DNA from 2 places in the Bacillus sp. z33 genome. Region 1 is predicted to be linked to the other one. Evidence: riboswitches for the same ligand, from Rfam matches in the RefSeq annotation. Region 1 holds a riboswitch; the other holds the start of a gene.

Region 1 (7,640 bases):
ATCATACAAGATTTTTTAGTAAAATGATACAGTTTTTTTTCGTCATTTTTTGAATAATTTTTATTCGGAATTTTCCCTCAACATGTTACTGGTAAAATGATTAGAATATATTCATTTTCTGAAGTAATATTATGACAATACCCAAGGTAATAACATAGATGGCAAATGGTTTTAATGAGTGATTTTTAATGTATTTAATCATCCAGGCAACAGCAAGATACCCAAAAAAAGCAGAAAATATAGTGCCAAGTAATAACCCTGGAAACGATATGGCTTCGATAGGTCCTGTCAGTAAATCCTTTCCTTTAAATAATATTCCTCCAAATATGACAGGAATGGATAAGAGGAAGGAGAAGTAAGCCGCAGTTTCTCGATTCAGTCCGCTAAACAATCCAGCAGCTATGGTAAAACCGGAGCGGGAGATGGCAGGAAATATAGCGGCTGCTTGGAAACTTCCAATAAATAAAGCTTGTTTATATGTCATACTCTCTAAATTTTTATCTTGTTTGGGCATAATATCTGCATACCATAAAACCAATCCTGTTATAAGGAATTCCCAGCCCACCGTAATTCCAGATTTCGAAATGCTTTCAAAATAATCATTAAAGAGCACACCTGCCAAAACTGCAGGGATTGTTCCAAGCAGCAAAAGGAACATCAGTTTAGAAAATGGCTTTTTAATAAGTTTGACAATTTCATGCCAATAAAAGACGAGTAAAGCAAGAAGTGTACCTGTATGCAGCAATGTATCCAACAATAATCCAGCCTCGTCTAAGCCGAATAAATGCCTTCCCAAATATAAATGACCAGTACTGGAGATGGGGAGAAATTCAGTCAAACCCTGGATGATCCCAAGTACAATTGCTTTCCATTCTTCAAACAAATTTACCAGCCTCCCTCTTGCAGGTTCCAATTTCCAATTATGGACTTGTCTATGTATATGTATAGAGTGTATGAGGTAATGAAAGAATTCATGAAAGTTTTGAAACCTAAGATGAAATCACAACGTATAAAATGATATAGAGTCAACAGGAGGTTTAAACAAGTGCAAGATACTAATGATAAATTATGGGCAATGACAATTTACCTCAGCAGTTTTTTCTTTGTTCTGATTGGCCCACTGGTTATATGGTTAATTAAAAAGAACGATTCTGATTTTATTGATTATCACGGGAAGGAGTATTTTAACTTTTTAATCAGTTACACGATTTACACCTTTATAGCATTTATATTGATGTTTATCGGAATTGGTTTTATCCTTGCATGGCTGATTGGTATTTATGTACTGGTATTTACCATTGTTGCGGCAGTAAAGGCTTATTATGGTCATTATTATCAGATTCCGTTAACTATTCGAATCATCAAATAAAATTCTTAAGAAGACTTCGGCTTTTTTGCCGAGGTCTTTTTTGTATCCAGTTACTATTTTGGACATGCCGGTCATAGAATGTACAGATGGAGTAAAGGCTTATAAAATTGGCGGTGAATATTCTTTGACTACTAAGCATTATTACCAAAAAATCTATCGTATATATACAGCAGAATTAGTCGCATACTTTGTAGTCGGTCTCCTCTGTTTTTTGCTTACCTGGCTGATTGGATTTGATGTGATTCTTGCCGCAATCATAACGCTACCATTCCATATGCTGTTTTTTTTCTCTCTCAATCGAATTGTCGGCTTGAAATACAGGATGAAGAAACTTCCGGAAGAAAAAGAGGTAGGAGAAGGAGACTCACCACTTAAAAACGGCCAATATTTTCTTGGTTTTTTACCTGCGCCGACTCTCCATATGCCCATTTTCTCAACGGAAGGGAATATGGTTGGCGTTTTGAAAGATAAACGAGAAAATATATGGATGTGGATTGTACCATCCTTTCTACTCATTTATTTACCAAGAAGATATGTTTTATCAGACAGTTATGGTACTGTTTTATGTGAATATCGAAGCCGTTTTGGATTAAATGGTACCATTGATATTCTGACGGGTGAACAAGAAAAAATAGGGACATATAAGCAATCAAAACAGTTGGGAAAAAGTAGTACAAGCCATATAACCAATTCTTACGGCATTCGGCAATATGGTGGGGAAATCCGACATGGTTCAGAATTTATTGTCAAACAAACCTATAATCAGCGAAGTATTGTTCACTATTCAAGTGGATGGATGCCCTCCTATTATAGTCAGCATTTCCTTGATCCCAATACGCCTTTCCTCATATTTACGGAAGGCGCCACAGAAGATGAAAAAAGAATAGGATATTGTTTTTGTATTGATTACCTTCAGCAGCAAAATCATTAACCACTCATCCAGTCCTGTTTTGTTTTATAATAGTGAAATAGGTAGATTCATGTTTGTTTGAAGGGAGCAGGAGAATGGATATTAATATAATTAAAGTACATGGTTCCAATAATGATTTTTATTTAATTGATGAAATGGATACCAAGCTACCATTATCAGATCAAGAACGAAGCCAATTAGCCATAAGTATGTGTGAGCGCACCGGTACCGAGGGGGCAGACGGGATTCTCTTTGTGATGAACAGTGAGAAGGCAGATGCCAGAATGAGAGTCTTTAATACGGATGGTTCGGAAGCCTCCATGTGTGGGAATGGGCTCCGTTGTGTTGGGCGGTATGTTCAGGAAAAACTGAAGAAAAATAATCTGATGATTGAAACGATGAAAGCAAATCTGCAGGTAACGAAAGAACCTGACATGTATAAGGATATCCCTACATACCGAGTCGAAATATCTCCAGTTATCAAAGCAACCAGTGCATTGCCTATGAACACGGAGATGGATGAAATCATCAACAAAAGCCTGCCTTTTATTGATGAGGACCTTACATTCACAACCCTATCTGTACCAAATCCACATCTGATCAGTCTGGTTGATAAAGAGTTGATCCACTCGGATAGGCAAGAAAAAATAGCCACTATGCTGAATGGTAAGAATGATTGGTTTACCGATGGTGTGAATGTCAGCTTCGTTTCCCGCCTGGAGGAGGGGGCTATTTTTGTCCGCACGTTTGAGAGAGGCGTAGGCTTTACAAATGCCTGCGGAACAGCAATGTCAGCTTCCAGTCTCGTAACGAAATGGGTTGACGAACTCGATGATGAAGCCGTACTGCATGTCTATAATCCAGGTGGAATGGTACTATGCCAGGTTCATGATTTGCAGGATAAAACCTGGATTGATTTAATTGGGAATGCAACGTATGAATACGAAACGGTTATTCAGTTAAATTTAGAAACACTACATGTTAGCTTTGGGGAAAGGAAAATCTATAAAGAAGAGGCCGAGGCTTATTCATCATTCCAACAACATGTCAAAACCTATCTAGACTCTAAAATAGGATGAACTTAAGACGTTTTAAACAATATGTTCGCAATAGGGGAGGGCGTAAATTGAAGAAGCCTGAAAACACCTTTTTAAATGTTCATATTATTTCCTTTTTCGTGCTGATTGCTCTCTTTATTGTGTGTACGCTCTTGTTCGTAGATATTGCTGATGACCTAGACGAACATGAGCTATATCGGTTTGATATGACGATCATTCAGGCAATCCAGGGCAGTATTAATGAAATGAGTACAAAAGTGCTTACTTTTATAACGAATTTAGGATCAGTAAAAGGCAATATCCTACTGGTTATCGTTTTTTCTTCGTTGTTACTGTTTAAAAAACGTTTTCTCAGTGTGCTTTTTTTAATCATCACGACATGGTCAGGTGGTTATGTAAACCAATATTTAAAATGGATTTTCCAGCGGGAGAGACCAACTTTAAATCCATTGGTTCAAGAAAATGGCTTTAGCTTTCCGAGCGGCCACTCAATGTCCTCCTTCATCCTCTATGGTGCACTGATGATCATTACAACCAGAATCACCAAGAATTGGCCGATTCGATGGGCTGTTTATGCGATTTGTATATTTATGATTTTAACGATTGGCTACAGCCGTATTTACCTGGGGGTGCATTATCCTAGCGATGTGATTGCAGGGTATGTTGCGGGATGTGCATGGCTGGCAATCATTGCGATTGTGTTTAAGTTTGGGGAATATAGGAGAACAAAAGGTTTGAAATCATAAATAGGCTGTCTGTAAGCTATGCCGGCTTATAGACGCCTATTTTTTATGTAAACCTCTGTGAATAACTAACTGAGCATTTTCTTTTTATGGTTTTGCTACTTCCTATAAATACTGGAGATTAAAGTAGCAATCTTTGATGAGATGCAAATACTTTAAAAAGAGAGCCAGGGTAATTATGTCATTAACAACAGACATGGAATGATTATCATACAACTACTTGGTTCGGGTGGTATGCACCTTCTTTTCCTAATATAGGAGAAGGGAGGTGATAGACTATGGATTTTCTAAAAGCTCTGGCAAAAGATGAAGCAATGATCTTTTTCACGCCCCTTGCTGCCGGCAGCGCTACGCGATTTCGCCAATCTATAAAGCTCAAGAGGCAAACGAAAAACCACCCTGCGCCGACCAAAGCATAAGGGTGGTTCATCTAAGAATTAAACGATTTGCTTACCACTTGCTAGTAGTAGCACCAGGGAGTTACCAGCTCTCTGGTTTTTTAATATATGTGTATAATACCCTAAAAAAGGGCTATTTGGTGGCTGTTACATTGATGGATAAGCACGGTTTCATTGGTTTCGTTTGAACTTTAACTGATTTAAATCCTGTCTTAGTAAGAACCTCTTTAATTTCTTCGGCATATTCATGAGCCTGTTCTTCGGTTGCTTCTTCCTGCCTTGGCTGTACCGTTATGGTCACTTGCCCATTCTCTTTTAGTAAGGAATGTATTTTCTGAATGCAAACTTCCTGGTTGTCCCATAGTGGATAACTGTTTACACTGAAAATATTATCGTACACCATTGGATTAGGTATCTCGAGAACAGTTCCATTAAATAAACGCAGCTGATTCCGATCGAGGTGTTCCTGATTGCGCTTGCTCGCATTTTTCACCATTTCTTCAGATGGATCGACGCCATCAATCTGGATGGTTGGGTACTTATCAAAAAGCATATGCATTCCTTCGCCAGGGCCAAACCCTACTTCAAGCAGCGTATCATTCGGTGTAATAGACAATTGATTAAATGTCCAATCATACAATTCTTCATTTTCATAGGCCATGATTTTACCTGCGAGTTTTCCAAGTACACCTGTTGGATTTTTAAATTGATTTGTAAATATCTCTTTCATTTAACATCACTCCTACACGATACATACCCGAAATAATAAATCATTAACTCCTCTGCATTAATTATCAAAATAGATTGAAAAAACTGATAATTTATAGTAAATTTAGTAAATATATAATTTTATATCCTTATCTAGAGAGATGGAGGGACTGGCCCGTTGAAATCTCAGCAACCTGGATAGTAATTCAAGGTGCTAAATCCAGCAAGCGCCGCTTGAAAGATGAGAGACCAGAAGGGGGGCTTTCATGGCGAAAGCTCTTTTCTCATCGTCTATTTTCCTCATCAACTTTTCAATTTAACAAATTAGGGGGAAAGACAGTGAATCTATTAGAGACGTTAAACGAAAAAATTCTGGTTGCTGATGGGGCTAGTGGTACACTTTTATATTCATTTGGGATCGATAGCTGTTTTGAAGAACTAAATCTGACTGATCCCAATCAAATTGAAAAGATGCACAGGAGTTATATTGCAGCAGGTGCTGATATCATTCAATCCAATACATTCGGTGCAAACTACCATAAATTAAAGCGGTATGGTCTTGAAAGGGAAGTTTCCATGATCAATCGGACCGGAATAAAGCTGGCAAAAAGAGCTGCCAATCCGCATACCTTTGTTGTTGGGACAATCGGAGGTTTACGAAGCTTTAGAAAATCAGAATTAACATTAAGTGAAATTAAGGCATATTTTGAAGAGCAGCTACTCGCCTTATTGAAGGAAGAACCAGATGGGATTTTACTAGAAACCTATTATGATTTAGAGGAATTGTTAATGGTGTTAGAAGTAGCAAGAAGAACCAGTGATCTTCCTCTGATTGCGAATATATCCCTGCATGAAACGGGTCTATTGCAAAATGGGATGCATGTCAGTGAAGCATTTTCACTATTGAAAAAAGAGGGAGCCGATGTCGTCGGGATTAATTGTAGGATGGGTCCTTACCATATGATTCGGTCTTATGAAGAAGTACCGCTTTTAGAAGATACTTATTATGCGGCATACCCGAATGCAAGCTTACCTGATTTATCTGATGGAAGATATGTCTACTCTACAGAGGCGGACTATTTCATCAACAGTTCCAGGCAACTGGTGAAGCAAGGGGTACGGCTGATAGGCGGATGCTGCGGTACGACGCCTGCACATATTCAGGCCATACGTAAAGGAGTCGAAGACCTTTTTCCTGTTAAGGAAAAAGATTTTGTTGCACAGCCGAAGCATCAGTCTATTTCACATGAGATCATTCAGTACAAACGAAATGGGCCAGATACGATTTCAGGTATGGTAAAAAAACGAACGACGGTCATCGTGGAACTTGACCCGCCAAAGACGCTGGGGCTGGAGGAATTTTTGATAGGAAGTCGTTACTTATTGGACTCTGGTGCGGATGCTATCACACTTGCGGATAATTCATTGGCATCTCCGAGAATATCAAATCTTGCGGTAGCCTCTATTTTACAATCAAAGTTAAATACCATGCCTCTTGTCCATTTAACTTGCCGGGATCATAATCTGATTGGCTTGCAATCTCATTTAATGGGTATGCATTCTCTCGGATTGTCAGAGGTGTTAGTCGTGACCGGTGATCCTTCAAAAATTGGTGACTTTCCGGGAGCTACTTCCGTATATGATCTTTCTTCCATCGATCTGATTTCATTAATTAAGCAATTGAATGTGGGACGGTCTTATTCAGGGAAATCATTAGGAAGCCGGGCGAATTTTGAGGTGGCTGCTGCCTTTAACCCGCATGTAAAGTACATAGATAAAGCTGTTCAGAGAATGGAGAAGAAGATTCAGGCAGGTGCGGATTATTTTCTGACCCAGCCAGTGTTCAGTATTGAAAAATTAGAAGAAATATACGCAGCAACAAGGCATATTACGAAACCGATTTTTATTGGCATCATGCCTTTAACGAGTCACAGGAATGCAGAGTTTTTACACAATGAAGTACCGGGTATTTCCTTACCTGAGGATATCAGAACGGCGATGGAAAGAGCCGGAGCGGATAAGGAAGCCTGTGCTCGCGAAAGCTTTGCCATTTCAAAAGAATTAGTAGACGCGGCAAGTGAGTTATTTAATGGAATCTACATCATTACACCTTTTATGAAATATGAATTAAGCGGGCGTTTGGTGCGATACATCAAAGAACAAAAATCAGTAGTAAACAGGGAAGTGCATTTATCATGAGAGCAGTACAATTAAAAGACTTAATGGCTGAAAGAGTAGTTATTCTAGATGGAGCAATGGGCACCATGATTCAGGCACACCACTTAACAGAGGATGATTTTGGCGGGGAACAGTATGATGGGTGTAATGAATATTTAACACTAACCCGCCCAGACGTAATCCAATCCATTCATGAAGAGTATTTGGCAGCTGGTGTTGATATTATTGAAACAAACACGTTCGGCGCGACGCCAATTGTCTTGGATGAATATCATC
Region 2 (7,640 bases), 380 kb from region 1:
TGACAATACTCAATAGTTCATCTACGGGTAGTTGAATCGGTTTAATTGCCTGGACAAAGGTGTCAACTGCTTCATGAATCAGCTCTTGGCGGACGCTACTCAATATGTCCTTATCTGTTGTAATCCGGCTTGGGAAATTTCTTTCAGTGTAAATCAATCCCTGTTCCTCCATTTCCTTATACGCTTTTTGAGCGGTATTAGGGTTTATTTTTAGAAGACCCGCAAGCTCACGTCGAGAAGGAATCTCTTCTCCGCTTGCAAGCCGGCCGGTCGCTATTTGTTCTTTGAAGTAACGGACAACTTGTAAATAAACGGGATCCCGGTTATTAAAGATGATGTTCATCGTTTCATCTCCTATGTCTGGTTAACCAATATTTGGTGTGTGTACTATGTGGTTCATACACCTGATATGTGTACTATACATGTAATACACCAGAACCGTCAATGAAAAGTAAAAAAATTCCTTAAAAGGTTTTGAAATTTGTAATTATTTATAAAGGTAAAGGCAAAATAAGAAGGATTCTCTAGGGAAGGAGGTTACTTGTCATGCAGAATACAGGCCTGGTTTTAGAGGGCGGCGGAATGAGAGGATTATATACAGCCGGAGTTTTGAGGTATTTGATGGAACAGGATATTTATTTGCCATATACAATCGGTGTTTCAGCCGGTGCATGCAATGGTTCTTCTTATATTGCCCGGCAAATAGACCGTAATTATACGGCAAATATCGACTATGTCTCACATCCGGAATATCTTTCCTATAAACGTTTTCTGAAGAAACGCGAATTATTTGGAATGGATTTTATTTTTGATAAAATTCCAAATGAACTGGTTCCATTTGATTTGAAGGCTTTTTGTGAAGCCAAGGAACAGTTTGTCGTCGGTGTTACAGATTGCGTTACAGGCGAACCCGTATACTATAGCAAAGAGCACTTAAAAAAAGATATTACAACGATTCTGCGCGCATCCAGTTCCATTCCATTTTTTGCGCCGGTAATCTCTTATGATGGCAGAATGCTGCTTGACGGGGGAGTTGCCGATCCGATACCGATTCAAAAATCTCAAGCAGACGGGAATACGAAAAATATTGTCGTGCTTACCGGAAACAAGGGATATATGAAAGGCTCATCGTTTGATTGGTTTGGAAAAAGATTATATAAGAATTATCAAGGACTATTAAAGGCCCTTCGCAATCGGCATATCCTATACAATGACACGATACGTTATCTGGAGGAACAGGAAGAAAAGGGACATGTCGTCATTATTCGTCCAATAGAGAAATCAGATGTCAGCCGAATTGAGCGTAATCCTAAAAAGCTGAAAAAGCTGTACAATCAAGGATATGCAGAAGCCAAGGCTGCTCATGGAAAAATAAAAAAGCTATTATAACAACAACCCACCACTATTTTTCGTGATGGGTTGTTGATTCTTTTATTGCTGTCTTAATTCTGATTGTAAATAATGCCAAATTAAATTCGCAGTATGTTCGATGGAACTAATATGGGTGCGTTCAAAAGCATGGGAAGCATCGATGCCGGGGCCAATCAATCCATGAATAATATCATAGCCGGCACGAATGGCAGCAGAGGCATCAGAACCATAAAAAGGGTAAATATCCACGCGATAATCCACCTGATGCTGCTTTGATAACTCGACGAGATGCTGGCGCAGACCATAATGATAAGGTCCGCTTGAGTCTTTGGCGCAAATGGATACACTGTATTCATCCGTTGCCTGTCCTTCTCCGATTGCTCCCATATCAACAGCCAAATATTCAACTGTTTCGGACGGTATATTGGAATTGCCGCCATAGCCGATTTCTTCATTGTTAGAGATTAAGAAATGGGTCGTATAAGGAAGAATGATACCTTCTTTATTTATCTGTTTAATAATATACATCAGAATACCGACACTTGCTTTATCGTCCAAATGACGGGATTTAATAAATCCGTTGTCTGTCAGTTCAACACGCGGTTCGAAGGAAACAAAATCGCCGACTGAAATGCCAAGCTTTTCTGTATCTGCCTTGCTTTTTGTGACAGCATCAATTCGTACTTCCATTGTCGCATCCTCGCGTTTGACATCGCCCATTTTCTGATAAACATGAACGGAGGTTTGATTTAGAAGAATGGTTCCTGTATAGATCCTTCCATCAGCTGTATGGATTTTACAGTATTCACCCTCAACAGAATTCCAGCGAAATCCACCTACCATCGATAATTTTAAACGCCCGCCTGGTTTGATTTCTTTAACCATGGCACCTAACGTATCAACATGGGCGGTAAGAAAACGATGTTTAGAATCATCTTGCCCCTTGATTGTTGCCAATAATGCTCCTTTATTTGTTTTTACTGCTGTAATACCTTCAGATTGTAAAAATCGTGCCACATGTTCAATCACTTCTGTGGTATAGCCGCTCGGACTTGGGATGGATACCAGTTCTTTTATATATTGAAAAATTTCCTGACCATTGGCTTTCATCGCTACGAATCACTCCTTTTATGTATAGATTTATTATATACCTTTGTTAAAAAGTTGAACAATGAAGGTAAAAACAACTTGCTTTTCTTTCCATGAGGATGTAAATTTATTTTAAGTGAATATTCTGACAAAACTTATCAAGAGAGATGGAGGGACTGGCCCAGTGAAATCTCAGCAACCGCCAATGATGGAAAGGTGCTAAATCCTGCAAGACATACTAGCTGTCTTGAATGATAAGAAGGGGCCCATTTCTGATGAAAAGTCTTCTTCTGGAGACTTTTTTGTTTTTTTATAACTGTTAATAACTGGGGAAATGAATGTTATTTGACAAAAGTAAAAGAAATACAGCCGTATCATATATGCGGAAAATAGTAGCACATGGATATAGTGCAAGTATGGTGGACCGTGATGGTGAAGAGCAATGTGTAGGGATAAATGAAGAGAGAGGAGTCATACACATGACAAAAGTTAAAATCGAAACACTCTTAGCTCAAATAGGCAATCGAAGTGAAACACAAACAGGTACTGTTAATCCGCCAGTCTATTTTTCAACAGCCTATCGCCATGATGGTATAGGAGAATCCACCGGGTTTGATTACATAAGGACGGGTAACCCAACCAGAAAATTACTCGAGGAGGGCATCGCAGAGCTTGAGGGAGGAAAACAGGGCTTTGCTTATAGTTCAGGTATGGCTGCCATTCACTCATTGCTTTGTTTATTTGCTCCTGGAGATGAGATTGCCGTCACCGCTGACCTTTATGGAGGGACATACCGGTTATTCGAACAAATATGGAAGACATATGGCATCAAATTTAAACCATGTCATAACGATTCGGATTTTAAGGAATCCATTAGCGATAGAACCAAGGCATTCTTTATCGAAACTCCGACTAATCCGCTTATGCAGGAATTGGATATAAAGGAGATCTCCAAATTCACGCGTGAAAATGATTTGTTGCTGATTGTAGATAATACCTTTTATACACCTATTCTGCAGCGGCCGCTTGAACAGGGAGCAGATATTGTTGTCCATAGTGCCACTAAATACTTGGCTGGACATAATGATGTGTTAGCTGGATTAATTGTAGCAAAAAATGCTGATATTGGTGCAAGACTTGAGGAATATCAAAATGCTACAGGAGCTGTGCTTTCACCTTTTGATTCCTGGCTTGTCATGAGGGGAATGAAAACATTGAGCTTGCGGATGAAACAACATGAGGAAAACGCCCAGAAAATCAGTCGGTTTTTAAGAGAAAGAGAAGAAGTGACGGATGTCCTTTATCCTGGTAAAGGAGGGATGATATCATTCCGGCTGAAATCAGCTGAATGGATCAATCCTTTCTTACAAAGTCTTCATATCATATCTTTTGCGGAAAGTTTGGGTGGAGTAGAGAGCTTAATGACGTATCCCGCTACACAAACACACGCAGATATCCCAGAGGAGGTGCGCATACAGATTGGGGTTTGTAATTGCTTGCTGCGTTATTCTGTCGGGATTGAACATGCTGATGATTTGATTGAAGATCTTACACAGGCATTTGATTCGTTACTGGTTTAAAGGTAGAACTCGTTTGAAATTAGTGATACATCTTGGGGAGGAGCGAGTATTACTGGAATTTTTATGAACGAACTAAATATGCGAAGGTATTAGAAATTTAATAAAATCATATACGGTAAAATAGAAATATATGTAAAATATTTAACGATTTTGATATACTGTAAAAAAATTAGTCTCAATTAGGGAGAATGAAGATGGCTGATCCGGTTATTTCTATTAACAATCTTCAGGTGAGTTATGGCTCGAAAGAAGTGCTTCGTGGCATTAATCTTGATGTAGACAAAGGGCAAGTTATTGGCTATATAGGTCCTAATGGTGCTGGGAAAACAACCACTGTAAAGATATTGCTTGGTCTTCTAACAGATTATACAGGTTCAGTTAAGATATTTGGAACAGAGCTTTCCGATGATAGGATTGACTATAAAAACAGAATTGGTTATGTGCCTGAATTAGCAGATCTATATGATGTATTGACTGCACGTGAATACTTAACCTTTATTGGGGAGCTTTATGGCTTACCTTATGATCAAGTTGACCAAAAGGCTTTTAAACTAATGAAGCTATTAAACATTGAAGCAATGTATGATTCACGAATAAATAGTTATTCAAAAGGAATGAAGCAAAAGGTTCTGTTAATATCAAGTCTTCTTCATAACCCGGATATATTATTTTTAGATGAGCCTTTAAGCGGTCTCGACGCGAATAGCGTTATGATCGTCAAAGAATTGCTGGGAATGCTGGCAAGTGAGGGAAAAACGATTTTTTATTCTTCACACATTATGGATGTTGTTGAGAAAATCAGTAATCGGATTATTTTACTGCATGAAGGCAGGATTATCGCAGATGGAAGTTTTGAAGAATTACAGAATACGGGTAAGGAAGGAACACTAGAAGAAATTTTTAATCAATTAACCGGTTTTACGGAACATCGAACGATTGCCGAAGATATTGTCTCTGTTGTCCAAGGGGATAAATAGATGAGAGAATTTATGAGTTTGCGTGTATTGGATAAAGGAAAAAAGCTATTTCAATGGATGGGAATTGACTACCCGGCTATGAGAAGAATTCTTCAGGTTAAGCTTACGATGGATTCCAGAAGAGTTCCCGCTCTAATGAATAATGGGGCGAGAAAGAATGATACGGATAAAGATTCAAATGAATTTTTGAAATCCCTATGGGTGTATGCACTTATGGGCTTGATATTGATCCCTTTTATTATTATGGGTGAAAATTATTTGTTCCAAATGAGTTTGCTGTTTGCTGTTTTTATGTTTTTTATAATGACATCTTTAATTTCTGATTTTTCTCATGTGATGCTGGATATTCGTGACCAATCTATTTTATTATCAAGACCGGTAGATGAACGAACGATCTCGACGGCAAAGCTGATTCATATTGTCATTTATCTAGGGGCATTAACGCTCCTATTTATAGCTCCCGCGCTCATTGCTTCTATTGTTACTAAAGGATTAGGCTTTAGTCTGTTATTTGTGCTGATCATCATCCTGGTTGATATATGGATCGTCTTGCTTACTGCCTTAATTTATCTGGTGATTTTAAAGTATTTCGATGGTGAGAAATTAAAGGATTTTATTAGCTATGTCCAAATTGCCTTATCTATTTTAATGATTGTGGGGTACCAACTGACTGGTAGATTATTTGACATCATCGATAGCCAAGTAGAATTTAGCCCAACCTGGTGGAGCTATTTTATTGCACCAATCTGGTATGCTGCTCCCTTTGAAGCAATCATAAAAGGGGATTTTACGTTAGAGTACATGGCTTTAAGCAGTCTGGCTATCATCGTACCAATTATTTCTTTAATTATTTATATAAAAAATGTTCATAACTTTGAGAAGTACTTGCAAAAAATGAATAATCATACAGGTTCTATATTGAAAAGGAAACGAAGAAACATCCCGCTGTTTTTATTTGGTAATAAAGAAGAACGAGTTTTTTTTCACTTTGCAACGAATATCATGAAAAATGAACAGGCCTTTAAATTGAAAGTATATCCTTCTATTGGATTGATCATCATTTTTCCGTTTATTACCCTGTTAAATCTTTTCGAGGAAAGCGGATTAAAAGGTATGCAGTCTGGCAGCGGCTATTATTCTATCTATTTTTGTGCCTTTATTATTCCGGTAGTTGCAACTGCTTTACGATATACAAATTCATATAAAGGAGCCTGGATATATAGAGTTTCTACTTTGCAGAAAACAGAGCCTATCTTTAAAGGGACATGGAAAGCAGTCATGGCTAGGTATGTGCTGCCCATTTATTTGGCCTATAGTGTTCTCTTTTTTCTTATATATGGCAGTTCAATAGTATGGGATCTGTTGATTGGTTTATTTACGCTATTTATTATGGTTGTCCTATCATTTAGGAGCTTTAAAATCATATTGCCCTTTTCTAAACCTGCTTCTGTAGCCCAGGATCATGAGGGTGTTAAGGCATTTTTCCTGCTTGCTATCCTTGCTATATTCGCTGGTATTCATTTTCTCATAAGCAAGCTTGAGTATGGTTTATACGGATATAGTGGACTCTTGCTGATAGTAGTCATTTTTTTGTGGCGTTATGGATTTAAGATTGATTTTACGTATTTAGAGGATTGATTCAGGTGTAGCAGCACCTAAGATTCACTTTGCTAAGTGCAGTCTTGTTTTCCTATTTTTAGATTTGGCCGAATATTCATGTAGGCAATATAGAGTACAATTTGATATTCTATACGTATAATGTGCGGAATTCATTAAAAAGGATAGGGGAATGGTGAAATGAAGGCTTTAATAAATATTGATTATACAAATGACTTTGTAGCGGATGCTGGCAAATTGACTTGCGGTAAACCCGGACAGGAAATCGAAGAATACATTGTTTCGTTAACCGAAAAATTTATGAACGATAGAGAGTTTGTCGTATTTGCTATTGATGTACATGATGAAAATGATCCCTATCATCCTGAAAGCAAATTATTCCCTCCGCATAATATAAGAGGTACCGAAGGACGTTTATTATTTGGAAATCTTCAAAATGTGTATAATACTTATAATGGCCAAGAAAATCTGTTATGGATTGATAAAACAAGATACTCTGCTTTTGCCGGAACTGATTTAGAAATCAAATTGCGTGAACGGGGCATTACAGAGTTGCATTTAGTTGGAGTTTGTACAGATATTTGCGTTTTACATACAGCGGTGGATGCCTATAATAAAGGGTTTAAAATCGTTATACATAAAGATGGAGTGGCGAGCTTCAATGAAGCCGGCCATAAGTGGGCATTGTCCCATTTTGAACAGACACTGGGAGCCATGGTTTTGTAATTGAAGGAGGAAGTTTGATGACACATTATCCCGATGACAGTTTTGCTTTACATACAGACTTATACCAAATTAATATGATGGAAACATATTTTAAGGATGGAATCCATAATAAAAAGGCGGTTTTCGATGTGTATTTCAGGCGTAATCCATTTAATAATGGATACGCCATATTTGCAGGTCTTGAACGAGTAATTACATATATTAAAGAATTAAAATTCACAGAAAGCGATATTCAATATTTAAGGGATGAGTTAAAGTACGATGAAGTTTTCCTTAATTA

What was found. Region 1 has a riboswitch for S-adenosylmethionine ahead of AC4G3L_RS02345 (bifunctional homocysteine S-methyltransferase/methylenetetrahydrofolate reductase). Riboswitches for the same ligand answer to the same signal wherever they lie in the genome.
Region 2: another riboswitch for S-adenosylmethionine. It lies ahead of AC4G3L_RS04245 (methionine biosynthesis PLP-dependent protein); the one in region 1 lies ahead of AC4G3L_RS02345 (bifunctional homocysteine S-methyltransferase/methylenetetrahydrofolate reductase).

The regions. Positions count from the first base shown of each region.
Region 1 covers NZ_JBZFQN010000001.1:521,438-529,077, reverse strand. Annotated here, with positions in the region: gene AC4G3L_RS02380 (undecaprenyl-diphosphate phosphatase) at 101-883, opposite strand; gene AC4G3L_RS02375 (DUF4870 domain-containing protein) at 1,046-1,369, shown strand; gene AC4G3L_RS02370 (hypothetical protein) at 1,410-2,300, shown strand; gene dapF (diaminopimelate epimerase) at 2,375-3,358, shown strand; gene AC4G3L_RS02360 (phosphatase PAP2 family protein) at 3,406-4,083, shown strand; gene AC4G3L_RS02355 (hypothetical protein) at 4,359-4,499, shown strand; gene AC4G3L_RS02350 (class I SAM-dependent methyltransferase) at 4,612-5,208, opposite strand; SAM riboswitch class I at 5,333-5,434, shown strand; gene AC4G3L_RS02345 (bifunctional homocysteine S-methyltransferase/methylenetetrahydrofolate reductase) at 5,526-7,385, shown strand; gene metH (methionine synthase) at 7,382-7,640, shown strand, end outside.
Region 2 covers NZ_JBZFQN010000001.1:905,236-912,875, reverse strand. Annotated here, with positions in the region: gene AC4G3L_RS04260 (GntR family transcriptional regulator) at 1-343, opposite strand, end outside; gene AC4G3L_RS04255 (patatin-like phospholipase family protein) at 547-1,389, shown strand; gene AC4G3L_RS04250 (M42 family metallopeptidase) at 1,432-2,481, opposite strand; SAM riboswitch class I at 2,613-2,721, shown strand; gene AC4G3L_RS04245 (methionine biosynthesis PLP-dependent protein) at 2,940-4,040, shown strand; gene AC4G3L_RS04240 (ABC transporter ATP-binding protein) at 4,229-5,017, shown strand; gene AC4G3L_RS04235 (ABC-2 family transporter permease) at 5,018-6,655, shown strand; gene AC4G3L_RS04230 (cysteine hydrolase family protein) at 6,815-7,360, shown strand; gene AC4G3L_RS04225 (nicotinate phosphoribosyltransferase) at 7,378-7,640, shown strand, end outside.